Regions from separate parts of the Lacrimispora sp. YZC11 genome, predicted to be linked through region 1. Evidence: riboswitches for the same ligand, from Rfam matches in the RefSeq annotation. Region 1 holds a riboswitch; each other region holds the start of a gene.

Evidence for each region. Region 1 has a riboswitch for thiamine pyrophosphate ahead of AC27IJ_RS11460 (thiamine-binding protein). Riboswitches for the same ligand answer to the same signal wherever they lie in the genome.
Region 2: linked by a shared signal. The riboswitch ahead of thiT (energy-coupled thiamine transporter ThiT) and the one ahead of AC27IJ_RS11460 (thiamine-binding protein) in region 1 are both predicted to bind thiamine pyrophosphate.
Region 3: linked by a shared signal. The riboswitch ahead of thiC (phosphomethylpyrimidine synthase ThiC) and the one ahead of AC27IJ_RS11460 (thiamine-binding protein) in region 1 are both predicted to bind thiamine pyrophosphate.

Annotation. Positions count from the first base shown of each region.
Region 1 covers NZ_BAAJYQ010000006.1:1,118,456-1,123,385, forward strand. Annotated here, with positions in the region: gene AC27IJ_RS11445 (ABC transporter ATP-binding protein) at 1-387, opposite strand, end outside; gene AC27IJ_RS11450 (ABC transporter substrate-binding protein) at 430-1,455, opposite strand; gene AC27IJ_RS11455 (ABC transporter permease) at 1,478-2,239, opposite strand; gene AC27IJ_RS11460 (thiamine-binding protein) at 2,208-2,504, opposite strand; TPP riboswitch at 2,569-2,680, opposite strand; gene AC27IJ_RS11465 (hypothetical protein) at 2,725-2,853, opposite strand; gene AC27IJ_RS11470 (HD-GYP domain-containing protein) at 2,850-3,473, opposite strand; gene AC27IJ_RS11475 (transcriptional repressor) at 3,509-3,964, opposite strand; gene AC27IJ_RS11480 (FeoB-associated Cys-rich membrane protein) at 4,064-4,201, opposite strand; gene feoB (ferrous iron transport protein B) at 4,264-4,930, opposite strand, start outside.
Region 2 covers NZ_BAAJYQ010000014.1:112,357-117,286, reverse strand. Annotated here, with positions in the region: gene AC27IJ_RS14360 (PucR family transcriptional regulator) at 1-806, opposite strand, end outside; gene AC27IJ_RS14355 (cyclodeaminase/cyclohydrolase family protein) at 971-1,603, shown strand; gene AC27IJ_RS14350 (bifunctional 5,10-methylenetetrahydrofolate dehydrogenase/5,10-methenyltetrahydrofolate cyclohydrolase) at 1,621-2,457, shown strand; gene thiT (energy-coupled thiamine transporter ThiT) at 2,633-3,304, opposite strand; TPP riboswitch at 3,331-3,428, opposite strand; gene AC27IJ_RS14340 (DMT family transporter) at 3,703-4,128, shown strand; gene AC27IJ_RS14335 (helix-hairpin-helix domain-containing protein) at 4,231-4,930, shown strand, end outside.
Region 3 covers NZ_BAAJYQ010000019.1:55,659-60,588, forward strand. Annotated here, with positions in the region: gene trpB (tryptophan synthase subunit beta) at 1-224, shown strand, start outside; gene trpA (tryptophan synthase subunit alpha) at 217-990, shown strand; TPP riboswitch at 1,042-1,148, shown strand; gene thiC (phosphomethylpyrimidine synthase ThiC) at 1,335-2,642, shown strand; gene thiW (energy coupling factor transporter S component ThiW) at 2,685-3,239, shown strand; gene thiM (hydroxyethylthiazole kinase) at 3,252-4,133, shown strand; gene thiE (thiamine phosphate synthase) at 4,120-4,761, shown strand; gene thiD (bifunctional hydroxymethylpyrimidine kinase/phosphomethylpyrimidine kinase) at 4,758-4,930, shown strand, end outside.

The DNA.
Region 1 (4,930 bases):
GGAAGGGTACTGCATCTCCGTCCCTTCCAGGCCAAACAGCTTAAAATATTCTCCCGCCTTTTTTCTGGCCTCTGTTTTCTTCATGCCCTTAATAAGAAGGGGAAGTGCCACGTTGTCCACGATGGTACGGTAAGGCAGCAAAAGGTCCTTTTGCAGCATATAGCTGACAGACCCCGGTTTCCCGGTGATTTCTTCTCCATTCAGATACACATGTCCCTCATCCGGCAGAGAAAGGCCTGCGATGATATGAAACAGTGTAGTCTTTCCTCCTCCGCTGACTCCAAGAAGAGATACCAGCTCCCCTTCCTTAAGCTCTAAGGATACGCCTTTTAAGACCGTCTTTTCATCAAAGAATTTTGTAATGCCTTCCACCTTTAAGTGTGTCATAGTTTCCTCCTTTATTTCTGAAAGCAATGAACTTCCCCTTGCTTACTGCGGAGAATTTAGCCGAGGCAGATAATCGTTTGAAAAACCGGCATTTTCCGGAATCTCAGGACTGGACAGGCCATTCTCATTGAGCCAGTCATAAAACCTGTTCCACCGTTTTGGATCTATATATCCCCATTCTTTCTCATCAGCCTGATATTTATCCGCCAGATATTTCTGGCTTTCCATCACCAGCTTCTCATCAAGCTCCGGCGCCGCTTTAAGTAATATGCGGGCTGCCCCCTCCGGGTCTTTCCCGGCATCCTCATACCCTTTGCTCACAGCCCTTAAAAAGGCTCTGGCCGTCTCAGGCTCCTGCTTTAGGAATTCATTTCCCGCAATAATGACCGGCGTGTAATAATCAAATGCCGGATTCAAATCTGCAAATGCAAAGTAATCCGTATCAAGGCCTTCTACTTCCATTTTGACACCTGCCCATGCATAAAAGATCCAGATGGCATCCACTGATTTTGATTTTAATGCGGAAACCTCATCTGTAACCGTGCTGGGAATCAGCTTCACCTTGGAAAAGTCACCTCCATCGGATTCCACCACATCTTTGACCATGGCCTTTTCTACCGGAATATCCCAGGTAGCATATTTCTTTCCTTCCATTCCCTTTGGAGAAGCCATCCCCTCGCCTTTTCTGGAAATAATACCGGAGGTATTATGCTGGATGACCGCTGCTACTGCCGTAATCGGAAGGGCATTTTCCCCTGCCAGTGCCGGTGCCATGGAGTCCTGGAAGGACATTCCGAACTGGGCTTTTCCGGAGGCCACCAGAACTGCCGCCCCATCCTCGGGGGGCTGAACGATTTCTACCTCAAGCCCTTCATCCTTAAAATACCCCTTTTCCTCTGCCACATAAAGTCCGGTATGATTGGTATTGGGAGTCCAGTCCAGAACAAATGTCACTTTTTTTAAATCCGATGAATTCGTATTTGCTGCCTGTTTCCCGGTTCCCCCGCAGGCAGTGAGAAATGCGGCTGCCGCGGCTGCCATTAAAATTGCCAAACCTGTTTTTTTCATTATTTCCTCCAATTCTGTCATATCACTGATTATCCCATGGCATGCATTTCTTAGAAAGCACGTCCACACCCTTCATAAGAAGAAGACTGATGGCCGATATGAGAAAAATGACCGCAAACATCTTATCAAAGGCAAAGGATTTCTTCACCCGGGTCATGTATACGCCCAGTCCGCCAAAGCCTCCCAGCCATTCGGAGATGACCGCTCCGACCACGGCATAGGAAACCGAGATCCGAAGGCTTGCAAAAAACTGCCTCATAGCTCCGGGAAGCTTGATATAGCGAAATATTTTTACTCTTCCGGCTCCCATGGATTTTAATAAGTTCACCGCATCCGGATTCACTGACTTAAAACCGGTAAGCATGCCCACGGTAATGGGAAAGAAGGTAGTCAATACTATGAGGATCACCTTAGGAGCCATTCCGTAACCAAACCACAATACCAAAAGAGGGGCAATGGCTACCGTGGGAACGGTCTGTGTCAGAACGATAAGCGGATAAAAAGCCCGGTAAAGGCCTTCAAAATGATCCATGATCACAGCGATCACAAAACCTGTTGCCACCCCTAGAAAAAGACCGGTAAACGCCTCGGCAAGGGTGATTCCCGCATTGACTGTCAGTACCGGGAATTCCGTGACTAATGCCCTTCCGACACTGATGGGCGAGGGGAGCAGAAAGCGGTCCACAAGACCGAAAGCACTGATCCCCTGCCACAAGACCAAAAGCCCAAAAACCGCAGAGCAGGACCAAAGCTTACTTGTGATGCTTTGTGACTTTCTTTTCAATAGTAAGTACCTCCCCTTCCGGCCGGTAGGTGACTTTGATATAAGCGGCAACAGAGGGAGCACCTGCCCTTATGGCAATGTGCTGGCATTCCTTAACAATGTCCATCAGTTCATCATAATCCCCTTCAATAGCGGTTTCAAATGGCCCTACATAATAGTTCAGTCCTGTGCTTTTGATATAATCGATCACCTGGTCAACAATACGGATCAGTTCCTCATCATTTTTTGCCTCCGGCAATGTCTGGATCGCTACGCTTGCATTCATGTCTTTTCTCTCCTTTTATCATTTATAGAAAACAAAAAACCGCCCGGATGTCCGGGCGGGTGAACAGGCTTAGCCTGTAAGCTTCCTACGCTGGCATTATCCAGATCAGGTTACAGGGTTTAAAGCAATACTGCCTTATCTCAGCCGGACTTTCTCCAGCACCCCTTTTAATTTTCATTGCAAGTATACATCAGGAAGGCGGGAATGTCAATCCCGGCTTCTAGGACAGCAGATTCTGCATGCTGCTTAAGCTGATTCCCAGAGTGGACGTATTATGAAGCAGCGCCGAGACTGTGGGAGTCATGATCCCTCCTGCTCCCAGAAGGATAAGGGCCGTAAATATTATCATTTTCCGGCCGTTTTTGTCACCTGGTCCCAATGCTTTAATGCCAACGCCCCGATCACCGGATCGTACATCACTCCCAGATTCTTTTCGATTTCTTCATAGCAATGTTCCATAGAATAAGCGCTCCGGTATCCCCGGTCCGATGTCATGGCATCAATAGAATCGCAGATGGCTATGATCCTGGCCCCCAGCGGGATCTTCTCTCCCCTCAGCCCTTCCGGATATCCTTTACCGTCAAAACGTTCATGGTGATACAGGACAATATCCTTCAGCTCTTTTAAATGACGGGATTTGCTTAAAATATCAGCCCCTATCCTGGGATGCTTTTTCATGGCCGCCCATTCTTCCCCGGAAAGCCTTTCCGGCTTATTTAAAACAGAATCAGGGATCCCGATTTTCCCGATGTCATGAAGGTGAGCGGCTATATGTATCTTCTCTATTTCCTTTTTATCAAGCTCTAAAAACCCCAAAAGGGCCAGCGCCATATCGCTCACCCTTTGGGAATGCCCCGCAGTATAGGGGTCTTTGGCATCCAATGCACTCACAATGCATTCGATGATTTCATGATAGTCCACGCTGCCTGAAAATAATTCTAATTCTGGTCCGCTATCCATAGTTTCCATACTCGTTTCTTGGGTTAGTTAATGCTAACTACATATCAAATGCAATCAGCATTCTCGCATTCACAGGGCTTCACTATAATAGAAGATATTTTCTGGCCATCTAAATATCCGCAGGCGCTAAGTCCTGCCTGGACCACCTGATTCCAGTTCTTGGCAGAGAGCTGATAAGTAGTTTCATCGTCCAAAACCACCGTACATGCCTCTTCCATGGGACAGGTTTCCGAATAGACGACTTTATACATGTTCTTCCGGCTGATGGCCCCGATTTCTTCCAGGATATTGACCATCCGGTAGACGGTCGCAGCGCCGATGGTCTCATCCACGCCTGATGCCTTATAATAAATCTCCTTGCAGCTGGAACATTCATGCTCCAGTATGACATCCAAAAGAGTACAGCGCTGCTTTGTGATCCTGCAGCCTTTTGCCTTCAGCTTCTCAATGATCAGTTCTTTCTGCATTTTTGTCCTGTGATAGCTTCTGGAGTCAGGCATTTTTCTTTTCTCATTGATGTTCGTTTGTCTCTCCACTTGCGCGCCTCCGTTTACAGGTATTTTTAAGGCATAAACAGCTTTTTCCTTCTGCCGCCTAAATTAATGGCAATGTCCTCCGCAATTTTTGCATTCTCCGCCGCACTGAATGGATTTCCCGTTCTTTTTATCACGAATCATGCTTTTTACTGCCAACGCCACCGCTCCGGCAACAACGACTAAAACAACCAGTGTTCCCATAAAGTACCTCCTTATATTATGAGCCTGCAGGTAAGGTGCAGGCTTCCAGCCGTGGCCGGAGCTTATTTAGCTCCTGCCACGCTGCTTAAATGAACGTTCGATTTTTTTTCTTCCTTTGACGGCCTCACCATCAGGTAAATGAATCCTGCGATCAGGGCAAAGGCAACGATAGTAAAGATTCCAAAAGTTCCTGTGATCACCAGGGATCCAATCTGGAAAACGCAGAGAGATACGACATAAGCCAGAAGGGTCTGATATCCGACAGCAAACCAGAACCATTTGATATTGTTCATCTCTCTTTTAATGGCTCCCATAGCAGCAAAGCATGGGGCGCAGAGAAGATTGAATATCAGGAAGGAATACGCTGCCAAAGGAGTCATGCTGGTCGCAAGCGTTCCCCAGATTTCAGATCCATCTTCTGCAACTTCCGCAAAACCAAACAGGATACCGAATGTACCTACTACGTTTTCTTTTGCAATCAGTCCGGTGATGGCTGCAACCGCAGATTTCCAGTCACCCCAGCCAAGAGGTGCGAAGATCCAGCTGATTGTGCCTCCAACTGCCGCAAGGATGCTGTGATCAAGTTCCAAAGCGTCTAACATCCGGAACTGGCCGTCTACCCAGCCGAAGAAGGAAGTAAACCAAACAAAGATGGTTGCCAGAAGAATGATGGTACCTGCTTTTTTAATAAAGGACCAGCCACGTTCCCACATACTTCTTAAAATATTT
Region 2 (4,930 bases), on a different contig from region 1:
AGCGCGAGAACGGAGAATATCTGCTTAAGGATTTCCATGGTGGTGGTGTCGATTTCTTTTTTGGTGACATCAATACATAAGTAATGCTTGTTGTCGGGTAGCAGAAAGGTATGAAAGGTAAGGAGCGTGTCATTGCAGTAAAAATTGCATTTTCTGGAGTGCTCTTTTGGTGTTTTCTCCGGCAGAGAATTTAAGGGCTGAACCTGCAATTTGTGAATTTGGGAAAAATCCCCGTATTCCTTGGGTGGAATGCAGTAATATATGGGAAAATCAGAAGTTGTGGTTATCATTGTCATGGAATTGGTATAATTGGATATCCGCTCAAGCATTTTCATAATTCCTTCTTTATTAAAGAAGGATTCGTGAAATTTTTCCGCCTCCTTAAGGATGAATTGCTGCCTTAAAATTTTCTGCTCAATAAGATTTTCGTTTACTATATTTATAATGTTGGAATAACCATGATAAAAAGGCACCGAAACAAGCGCAAGTCCATACTTGGCGGCCTCTTCGATCAGGGAGTCGGGAATCCTGTCAAAAAAACGTTTGACTTTAATGCAGAAAGCAGTACAGTCAATGGCATGGAGATCCGCAATTATTTTTTTCTGGATTTCAAAATCATTATAAAAGATGTAACCCGTTGTAAGAACGATTTCATTCTTTTTGATCCACTTTACACCGTCAGGATTATCAAGCACGCTGATACCGGTGATGGTTTTATGAAGAGCTTCATCTTCTCCAATGAATTCCAGATTATCTATGGGGGTTTCATATAAAAACCATCCAAGGGTCAAGGGAGGATATTTCATTTCATGCTCCTTTTCATTCGAAACAAAAATTAACCGGGTATATTAACTATTTTTGACAATCATAGCATTGACTGTTTTACTTGACAAGTTAATCTTGTTTTTTTATAGAAAGCCTTATATAATAATGGAAAATAAAATGCGGTTGGAAAGGCGGATCAATAGTTATGATACAAGACTTTACAATTCACACATTCCTTGAAAAATTATCTTCAAAAAGCCCAACGCCGGGCGGCGGCGGAGCGGCGGGCCTTGGCGGCGCCATAGGGGCGGCTTTGGGGGAAATGGTGGTGAACTTAACCCTTGGTAAAAAGCGGTATGCCGATGTGGAAGAAGAAATGCAGTCATTCCTTGAAAAGCTGGAAACTTTAAAAAGCGAATTTTTAAGGCTTGCAGATGAAGACGAAGTTGTATTTGTCCCCTTGGCGGCGGCATACGGCCTTCCAGCCGTCACGGTGGAAGAAAAAAAACATAAGGAGGAAGTCCTGGAAACTCATTTACTTGCTGCTACCCTGGTTCCTCTCATGGTCATGGAGCGGGCCCTTGAAACTCTTGATATCATGGAGATTCTGGCAGAAAAGGGAAGCCGCCTGGCTGTCAGTGACGTAGGTGTTGGTGTGCAGTTCGTACGTTCTGCCCTGCTGGGAGCCAAGATGAATGTTTCCATCAATACAAAATCCATGAAGCAGCGGGAAAAAGCCGGGCAGCTTCAGGATCGGGCGGATAAACTGGCAGAGGATGGGATCGGAAAGGCAGATACCATTTATGCAAGAGTAGAAGCAGCATTAAAGGCAGAATAAAGAGGAGGAAAACTGACGTGATAACCTTAAAGGGTGCAGCCGTGTCTGCAAAAATCAAGGAACAGGTGGAAGAGCTTTTGACCGGCTTAAAAGGAAGGACTCCAAAGCTTGCCATTGTGCGTGTGGGAGAACGTCCCGACGACTTATCCTATGAGCGGGGAGCTTTAAAAAAGATGGAAAGCTTCGGCCTGGAGGGAGAAAGCTATCCATTCTCCCAGGACATAACCGATGAAGCGTTTAAGGAAGAGTTTGCAAAAATCAATGATGATCAGGACATTGACGGCATACTTCTCCTGCGCCCTCTGCCAAAGCAGATAAAAGAAAAAGACATTGAGCATATGATTCATCCGGAAAAGGATTTAGATGGCATATCTCCTGAAAATATCGCAAAAGTATTTGCCGGAGATGATACGGGATTTGCACCATGTACGGCAGAGGCAGTTGTGGAGGTCTTAAAGGCCAATGATATCCCTCTGACCGGAAAGCGGGTGGCCATCGTGGGCAGAAGCATGGTAGTAGGGCGTCCCTTATCCATGCTGATGCTAAAAGAAAATGCAACGGTCACCATCTGCCACACCCGCACGGAAAACCTAAAGGAAACCTGTAAAAATGCACAGATCCTTGTGGCTGCTGCAGGGCGGGCCAGGATGGTGGATGCCTCATTTGTAGGAGCGGATGCCGTAGTGGTGGATGTGGGGATCAATGTGGATGAAAATGGGAAGCTTTGCGGTGATGTGGATTTTGATTCCTTGGAAGGGACCGCCTCCATGGCAACTCCTGTACCAGGAGGTGTAGGAGCGGTGACAACGGCTGTGCTTGCCAGGCATCTGGTGTTGGCGGCCCTTAAAAAATAAAATATGAAATAATGGGAGCCATTGCAAAATAGATCGACCATCTATGGAGCAATGGCTCCTTTAAAGGAAAATTAAAGAGACACCTGAAAGATAGTAAGACTGTATGGTAAAAATGAAACAAGCGGCATGGGAGTTTCCGACACCTTTCATGCCGCTTGTTTTTATGGAAGCATACTTACCCATTTACGGCCTGGCGCTTCACCTGTCCAATGGCTCCCAACACGGGAGGGAAATACAGAATTACAACGGTCAGGATCAGTTCCGGCAGGATATAGGTAGCATTATAGCCCAGAGTATAAACCATAGGGTTCATGCCTTCCGGTGCATAGGAAGCAAAAAAGATATAGCCTGAAACCACATGGCATAAGTAACGGCCCACGACACCCGCCACATACCCGGTCACAAGACCGTGTTTTTTGTTTCTGAACAGCCCGGAAAGCCCCAAAGCTCCAAAAGCTAAGGGATAGTCAAGAAGAACCTGGAGGGGAGCAAATATATAGGGCTCTGTTATAAACTGTAAAATCCCGTAGGCCACACCGGTCATGATCCCGGCCCTTACGCCGTAAACATAGCCGATCAGGCAGATGAACAGCATGGAAAACAAGGTGACGGAACCGCCGAAAGGAAGGGAGGCAATTTTAATAAAGGAAGTTACCATTGCCAGCGCCATGGCGCCTGCGCAGTAAACCAGCTGGCGGGTCTGCAGCTTTTGAGATTTGGAAGACGATCTGCCCAGAAGATGCAGGATGAAAATCATTGCAGCAAGCAGAATGATCACCAGCAAGTATCCGGCCGGCTTTAATAGGTACTCTTCGTTTTCCGCAGAGTAAGTTAGAAAAAATGACATAAAAAATCCTCCTTTGTGTGCGCAGGAGGGGACTACTGTTGCTTCCTTACGCCGGCATTATCCGGTTCAAGTAGTGAGGGTTCGGTTTCTCCGATCTCAGCCAAAGGCTCCCCTAGCGTGTGTAATTTATATAATTTTGTTGTGAGTATAGCGCAAAACAGAAGGCTTGTCAAGCCATATCAAGTGATGCTGCAGTTCGGATATGGCATTCAGCATTTGCATAATTTGTGCTTAGTGACCAGGCTAAAAGGCGCAAATCATACAACTGTTTCTGCATCGCTGATTGGTAACCAAATTGTAAATTCAGTATAAAAATGCAAATAAAGCACATTCTAGTGAAAGACGGACATATCCGTTTGATTCATTCTATACAAATTGGAGATACGGAGGTTGTTTTAATGACAGGCTTTATTATAGCTCTTATATCCGGGGCGCTTATGAGCATACAGGGAGTTTTTAATACGGGAGTGACAAAGCAGACCAGTATGTGGGTATCTACAGGCTGGGTACAGCTTACCGCATTTTTGACCTGCATTATTCTGTGGTATTTCTCCGGCAAGGAAAACATTTCCGGCCTATTTGATGTACAGCCCAAGTACCTGTTGATTGGCGGCGTTATGGGTGCATTTATTACCTATACGGTAGTAAGGAGTATGGGGACCCTGGGTCCGGCCAAGGCAGCTTTGATAATTGTAATTTCCCAGATCATTGTGGCTTACGCCATAGAGCTGTTTGGCTTATTCGGCGTTGAAAAGGTAGGATTTGAATGGAAAAAGCTGATCGGTGCAGTTGTTGCCATCATCGGAATCATGATATTTAATTAATTTGGAAATAGTGCTTGTATTTACCTATTTCTTTAGGTAGAATAATAACATAGGCTGAAGATGGTATCCTTTTTTGAGAAATTTTGTAAAAGGAGGGATATCATGAAGTACCAGAAAGTTAAAATCATCCTTATAGCCCTGTGTGTTTTAGGGGCGGGTGTATGTTACGGCTTGAGCAAAAGCCAGGAGGCCCGCAGGCCAGGAATTTCCTTGTCAGAGGAATCGGCTTTTCATTCCGGAGAAAATATTACCGGAATTGGGGCAGCAGGTGATGGCAGGTCAGGGGATGGCGGGTCGACAGGAACCGGCGCTTTGGAAGCAGACGGTGTTAAGTCAGTTACCGGCGGGACCGGTCCGGCTGCTTTAGAGGCGGCAGAGGGCAGCTTAGGAAGTGCAGGAGAGGAAACGGTCCTGCCTTTCTATGTACATATCTGTGGAGAAGTTGTTTCTCCCGGTGTTTATGAGCTTAAAGAAGGAAGCCGGGTTTTTCAGGCAATCGAGAAAGCAGGCGGAGTCACAGACCAGGCTGCGGCAGAATATTTAAATATGGCGGAGCAGGTCAAGGACGGCATGAAGATCGTGGTCCCTGGCAAGGAAGAGGTGGAAGCGGCGAAAGCCCGGGGAGAATTTTCCTTACAGGCAGAAGCTTCATCCAACGTACAAAAAACCAAGGTGAATTTAAATACAGCCACAAAAGAGGAGCTGATGACCCTTCGGGGAGTCGGAGAAGCCAAGGCAAACGATATCCTTAAGTATCGGGAGAGCCACGGCGGATTTCAGAAGATCGAGGATATCATGAAGA
Region 3 (4,930 bases), on a different contig from region 1:
GCTACGTCTCCATTACGGATCAGGAAGCCGTGGAAGCTTTTGAATACTTATCCCGTCTGGAAGGGATCATTCCGGCAATAGAAAGCGCCCATGCAATAGCCTATGCCAGAAAGATCGCTCCTTCCATGGGAAAAGATGAGGTCATTGTCATTAATCTATCAGGGCGGGGCGACAAGGATGTGGCAGCCATTGCCCGTTACAAGGGGGTTGAAATCTATGAGTAGAATAAGCGAAGTATTTTCCAAAGGAAAGGCATTCATCCCATTTATTACGGCAGGAGATCCCGACCTTGCCACCACCGAAGAACTGGTTCCTGCCATGGCCGAGGCCGGAGCGGATTTGATCGAGCTTGGAATCCCTTTTTCTGACCCAATCGCAGAGGGGATCGTAATCCAGGAGGCCGATATGCGGGCTTTGGCCTCAGGAACTACCACGGATAAGCTTTTCGAAACCGTAAAACGGATACGCAAAAAAACAGATGTTCCTCTGGCTTTTATGACTTATATCAATCCGGTTTTCGTGTATGGAAGCGAAAGGTTTTTAAAAAATGCAGCTGAGTGCGGCATTGACGCCCTGATCGTGCCGGATATGCCCTTTGAGGAAAGGGAGGAACTACTGCCCTTTTGCAGAAAATACGGGGTCGAACTGATCTCTCTCATCGCCCCCACTTCCAGTGAGCGTATACGGACCATTGCATCTGGATCGGAAGGATTTATCTACTGTGTTTCCTCTATGGGCGTGACCGGAGTGAGAACGGAAATCAATACCAACATTGGTGAAATGATTTCCTTTGTAAAGGAGGCAAAAGATATCCCCTGCGCCATCGGCTTTGGTATCTCCACGCCGGAGCAGGCAAGGGAGATGAGCAAACATGCAGACGGTGTCATTGTTGGCAGCGCCATTGTAAAAATAGCCGCAAAATACGGAAAAGACTGTGTAGGGCCTGTCTGCGACTACGTAAGGGAAATGAAGTCCGCCATTTCCGGCTGACGGCCGGTAAGGGATGTTTTCCTTGACAAGCAGGAAGGGGAATGCTACACTAGTGCCACAAGAGGGAGCTCGTAGGCGGGCTGAGAGGAAGTAATCAACTTCGACCTTTATAACCTGATTTGGGTAATGCCAACGTAGGGATTCATATGGGATGATTGCATATTTCCGAGCCTATACCTGTTGGTATGGGCTCTTTTTGCGTGGGTAATGAACCAAACGAATATGCAGTATATTCATTCGGTGAATGCCGCGGCGACTAATAAAAACCTGCAAAGCGCGTTTTTCTTAGTCTTTACTAAACGTCCTTACAATCCCTCCGTTCGCGAGAAAAAGGAGGAACAAACATGAATTACACCACACAAATGGATGCCGCAAGAAAAGGCATTCTGACAAAGGAACTGACGGCGGTAGCTGAGCACGAACAATGGAATCCGGAAAAGCTGCGGGAGCTGGTGGCGGAGGGAAAAATCGCCATTCCGGCAAATAAGAACCACAGCTGCTTAAAGCCCAGCGGTATCGGCTCCATGCTCAGAACAAAGATCAATGTGAATCTTGGGACATCCAGGGACTTGAATGATCTGGAAATGGAACTTGAGAAAGTAAAGGACGCAGTTCTTATGGGGGCAGAATCCATTATGGATTTAAGCTCCTTTGGAGATACCCGGAAATTCCGCAGGAAGCTGACGGGAGAATGTCCGGCTATGATTGGTACGGTTCCTATCTACGATGCTGTGGTTTATTATCACAAACCCCTTCGGGAAATCACCGCCGAGGAATGGATACAAATCGTGGAAATGCACGCGGAAGACGGGGTGGATTTCATGACCATTCACGTTGGGATCAACAAGCAGACTGCCAGAAGATTCAAGGAAGCAAAACGGCTGACTAACATTGTATCAAGAGGAGGGTCTATCATCTTTGCCTGGATGGAAATGACCGGGGAGGAGAATCCCTTTTATGAGCACTATGACCGCATACTGGAAATCTGTCAGAAGCATGACGTGACCTTAAGCCTTGGAGATGCCTGCCGGCCGGGGTGCATTGAAGATGCGTCTGATATTTCCCAGGTAGAGGAGCTGGTGACCCTTGGAGAGCTGACAAGAAGGGCCTGGGAGAAGAATGTACAGATCATTATTGAAGGCCCCGGCCACATGCCTTTGGATCAGATTGCAGCCAATATGAAAATACAGCAGACGATCTGCAAGGGAGCGCCCTTTTATGTCCTGGGACCTCTTGTCACTGATATTGCGCCGGGATATGACCATATCACCGCGGCGATCGGAGGAGCGGTGGCCGCTGCTGCCGGGGCGGCGTTTCTCTGCTATGTGACTCCTGCGGAGCATTTGAGGCTGCCGGATGAAGCAGATGTGAAGGAAGGAATCATTGCAGCCCGGATTGCGGCCCATGCAGCTGACATTGCAAAAGGCATCAGGGGCGCTAAGGATTGGGATCATAAGATGAGCGATGCCAGAAAACGGCTGGATTGGGAAACCATGTTCCAGCTTGCCATTGACCCGGAAAAAGCCAGACGCTACCGGGCCTCGTCAAAACCGGAAAAAGAAGATACCTGCTCCATGTGCGGCAATTTCTGTGCCATGAAAAATATGAACAGGATTTTAGAGGGAGAGATCGTCGATATCTTTGATGAATAATATTTTGTGGAAATTAAAATTACATATACAGGAGGAATTTTCATGAATGATCAAATACCATCAACAATTTACAGCAACTCTTCTACCGGTTCAAGAGTACGGGTGAAAAAGCTGGTGATCAGCGGAATGCTGACAGCTCTTACCGTTGCGCTTTCCGGCTTTTCCATCCCGGTGGGAGCTTCCAAATGCTTTCCGGTACAGCATCTGGCAAATGTTCTGGCCGGGGTATTCTTAGGGCCTGTCTATGGTGTTTCCATGGCGTTTTGTACTTCACTTATACGAAACCTCATGGGAACCGGAAGCCTGCTTGCCTTTCCGGGAAGCATGGCTGGCGCGTTTCTTGGCGCCTATCTGTTTCAAAAAACCAGGAAGCTTTTGCCTGCTTATCTTGGAGAAGTGGTTGGGACCGGGCTGATCGGAGGGCTGCTCTGCTATCCTGTGGCCGCCGTTCTCATGGGAAAAGAGGTGGCTGTGTTCTTCTTTGTAGCTCCATTTTTCATGAGTACTCTGGCAGGGACCCTATTGGCTGCAATCTTACTGGCAATGCTGCGCCGCCTTGGCCTTTTTTCCTATTTTGAGCGTCTCATCAATGAATAGGGGGACCCTGTTATGAGCATAAAAATCAATGAATTCCTGACAGGGCTGGTCAGGGAAAAGCGGCCCGTCATCCACTGTATCACCAATTATGTTACGGCAGGGGACGTAGCAAATATCATTTTGGCCTGCGGCGGCTCCCCCATTATGGCAGACCAGCCGGAAGAGGTTTCGGAGATAACCGCCTTATCCGACTGCCTTCTATTGAACATTGGGACCCCGAAAGAATCGACGAAAGCCGCTATGATAAAGGCCGGGCAGGAAGCAAACCGGCGAAACCTTCCTGTCATCTTTGACCCCGTGGGAATCGGTGCTTCCCGTTATCGGACCGAAACTGCTCTTTCCCTTTTAAAGGAAGTGAAGGTAACCGTTATCAGGGGAAATGCCTCCGAGCTGCGGGTCTTATTAAAGGAGCTGACCGGACAGAACGTGGGAAACGGTTCTATATCTCCCGCCCGGGGAGTTGATGCTTCCTTTTCTGATGAGATAAAGGAAGAAACCCTGGAATCTCTTAAGGCAACAGCCAGGGCATTAAGCACTGCGACCGGTGCTGTGACTGTTATGACAGGAGCCACTGATATTGTATCAAGCGGGAAAGAGAACTGGCTAATAAAGAACGGCTGTCCTCAAATGTCCCGGATTACAGGAAGCGGCTGTATGCTGGATGGCATAATTGCCGCCTACACGGCCTCCATCGGGCCCAGGCCCTCACAGCATGCCATATTCCAGGCTGCTGCTCTTGCCACGGCTGCTGCCGGTCTTTGCGGAGAGCGGGCGGCAAAACGAGCGGAAAAGATCCCCGGCGGTACAGGAAGCTTCCGCTGCTGCTTTCTGGACGAAGTAAGCATTTTGGAAGAAAGCACCTTAAAAGGAGGGATAAATATTGAAGTTTCATAAAGACATGCTTCTCCTCTATGGGGTAACAGACCCGGCATTTACAGGAGAAAAAACCTTAACAGAGCAGATCGAAGAAGCCCTATGTGCCGGAGTGACCCTTCTCCAGCTTCGTGAAAAAAGTCTGGACAAAAGTGCCTTCCTGGAAGAAGCTCTACTTGTCCGTGAGCTTACGAAGCATTATGGGATCCCGCTTATCATCAACGATGATGTGGATATTACCCTTAAGTGCGGGGCGGACGGCGTACACGTTGGACAGGATGATTTATCTCCTTTGGAGGTCCGCCGGCTAATCGGGCCGGACCGCATTCTGGGCGTTACTGCCAAAAACGTAAGTCAGGCAAAAAAGGCATTTATGGATGGGGCGGATTATATAGGATCCGGGGCTATCTTCCCAAGCCCTACAAAAAAAGATGCCATTCCCTTAACCCTGGAACAACTGTCTGCGATCTGCCGTTCTGTTCCTATTCCGGTAACGGCCATCGGAGGAATTAACAGTGAAAATGTATCCAGCCTGAGAGGAACAGGCGTGGCCGGAGCTGCGGTGGTTTCCGGCATCTTCGGACAAAAGGATATAACCGCAGCCGTCCATCGCTTAAAAGAACAGCTTTTAAAGGTGGTGAGCCCATGAGCCTGATTCTCCCTTCCTTCCTCACCATTGCAGGCACCGATCCCAGCGGCGGCGCAGGAATACAGGCGGATTTAAAAACTGCCGCGGCTTTGGGTGTCTATGGCTCCAGCGTTATTACCGCCCTGGTAGCTCAAAATACGACTGGGGTTTTTCTGACGGAAACAGTTAG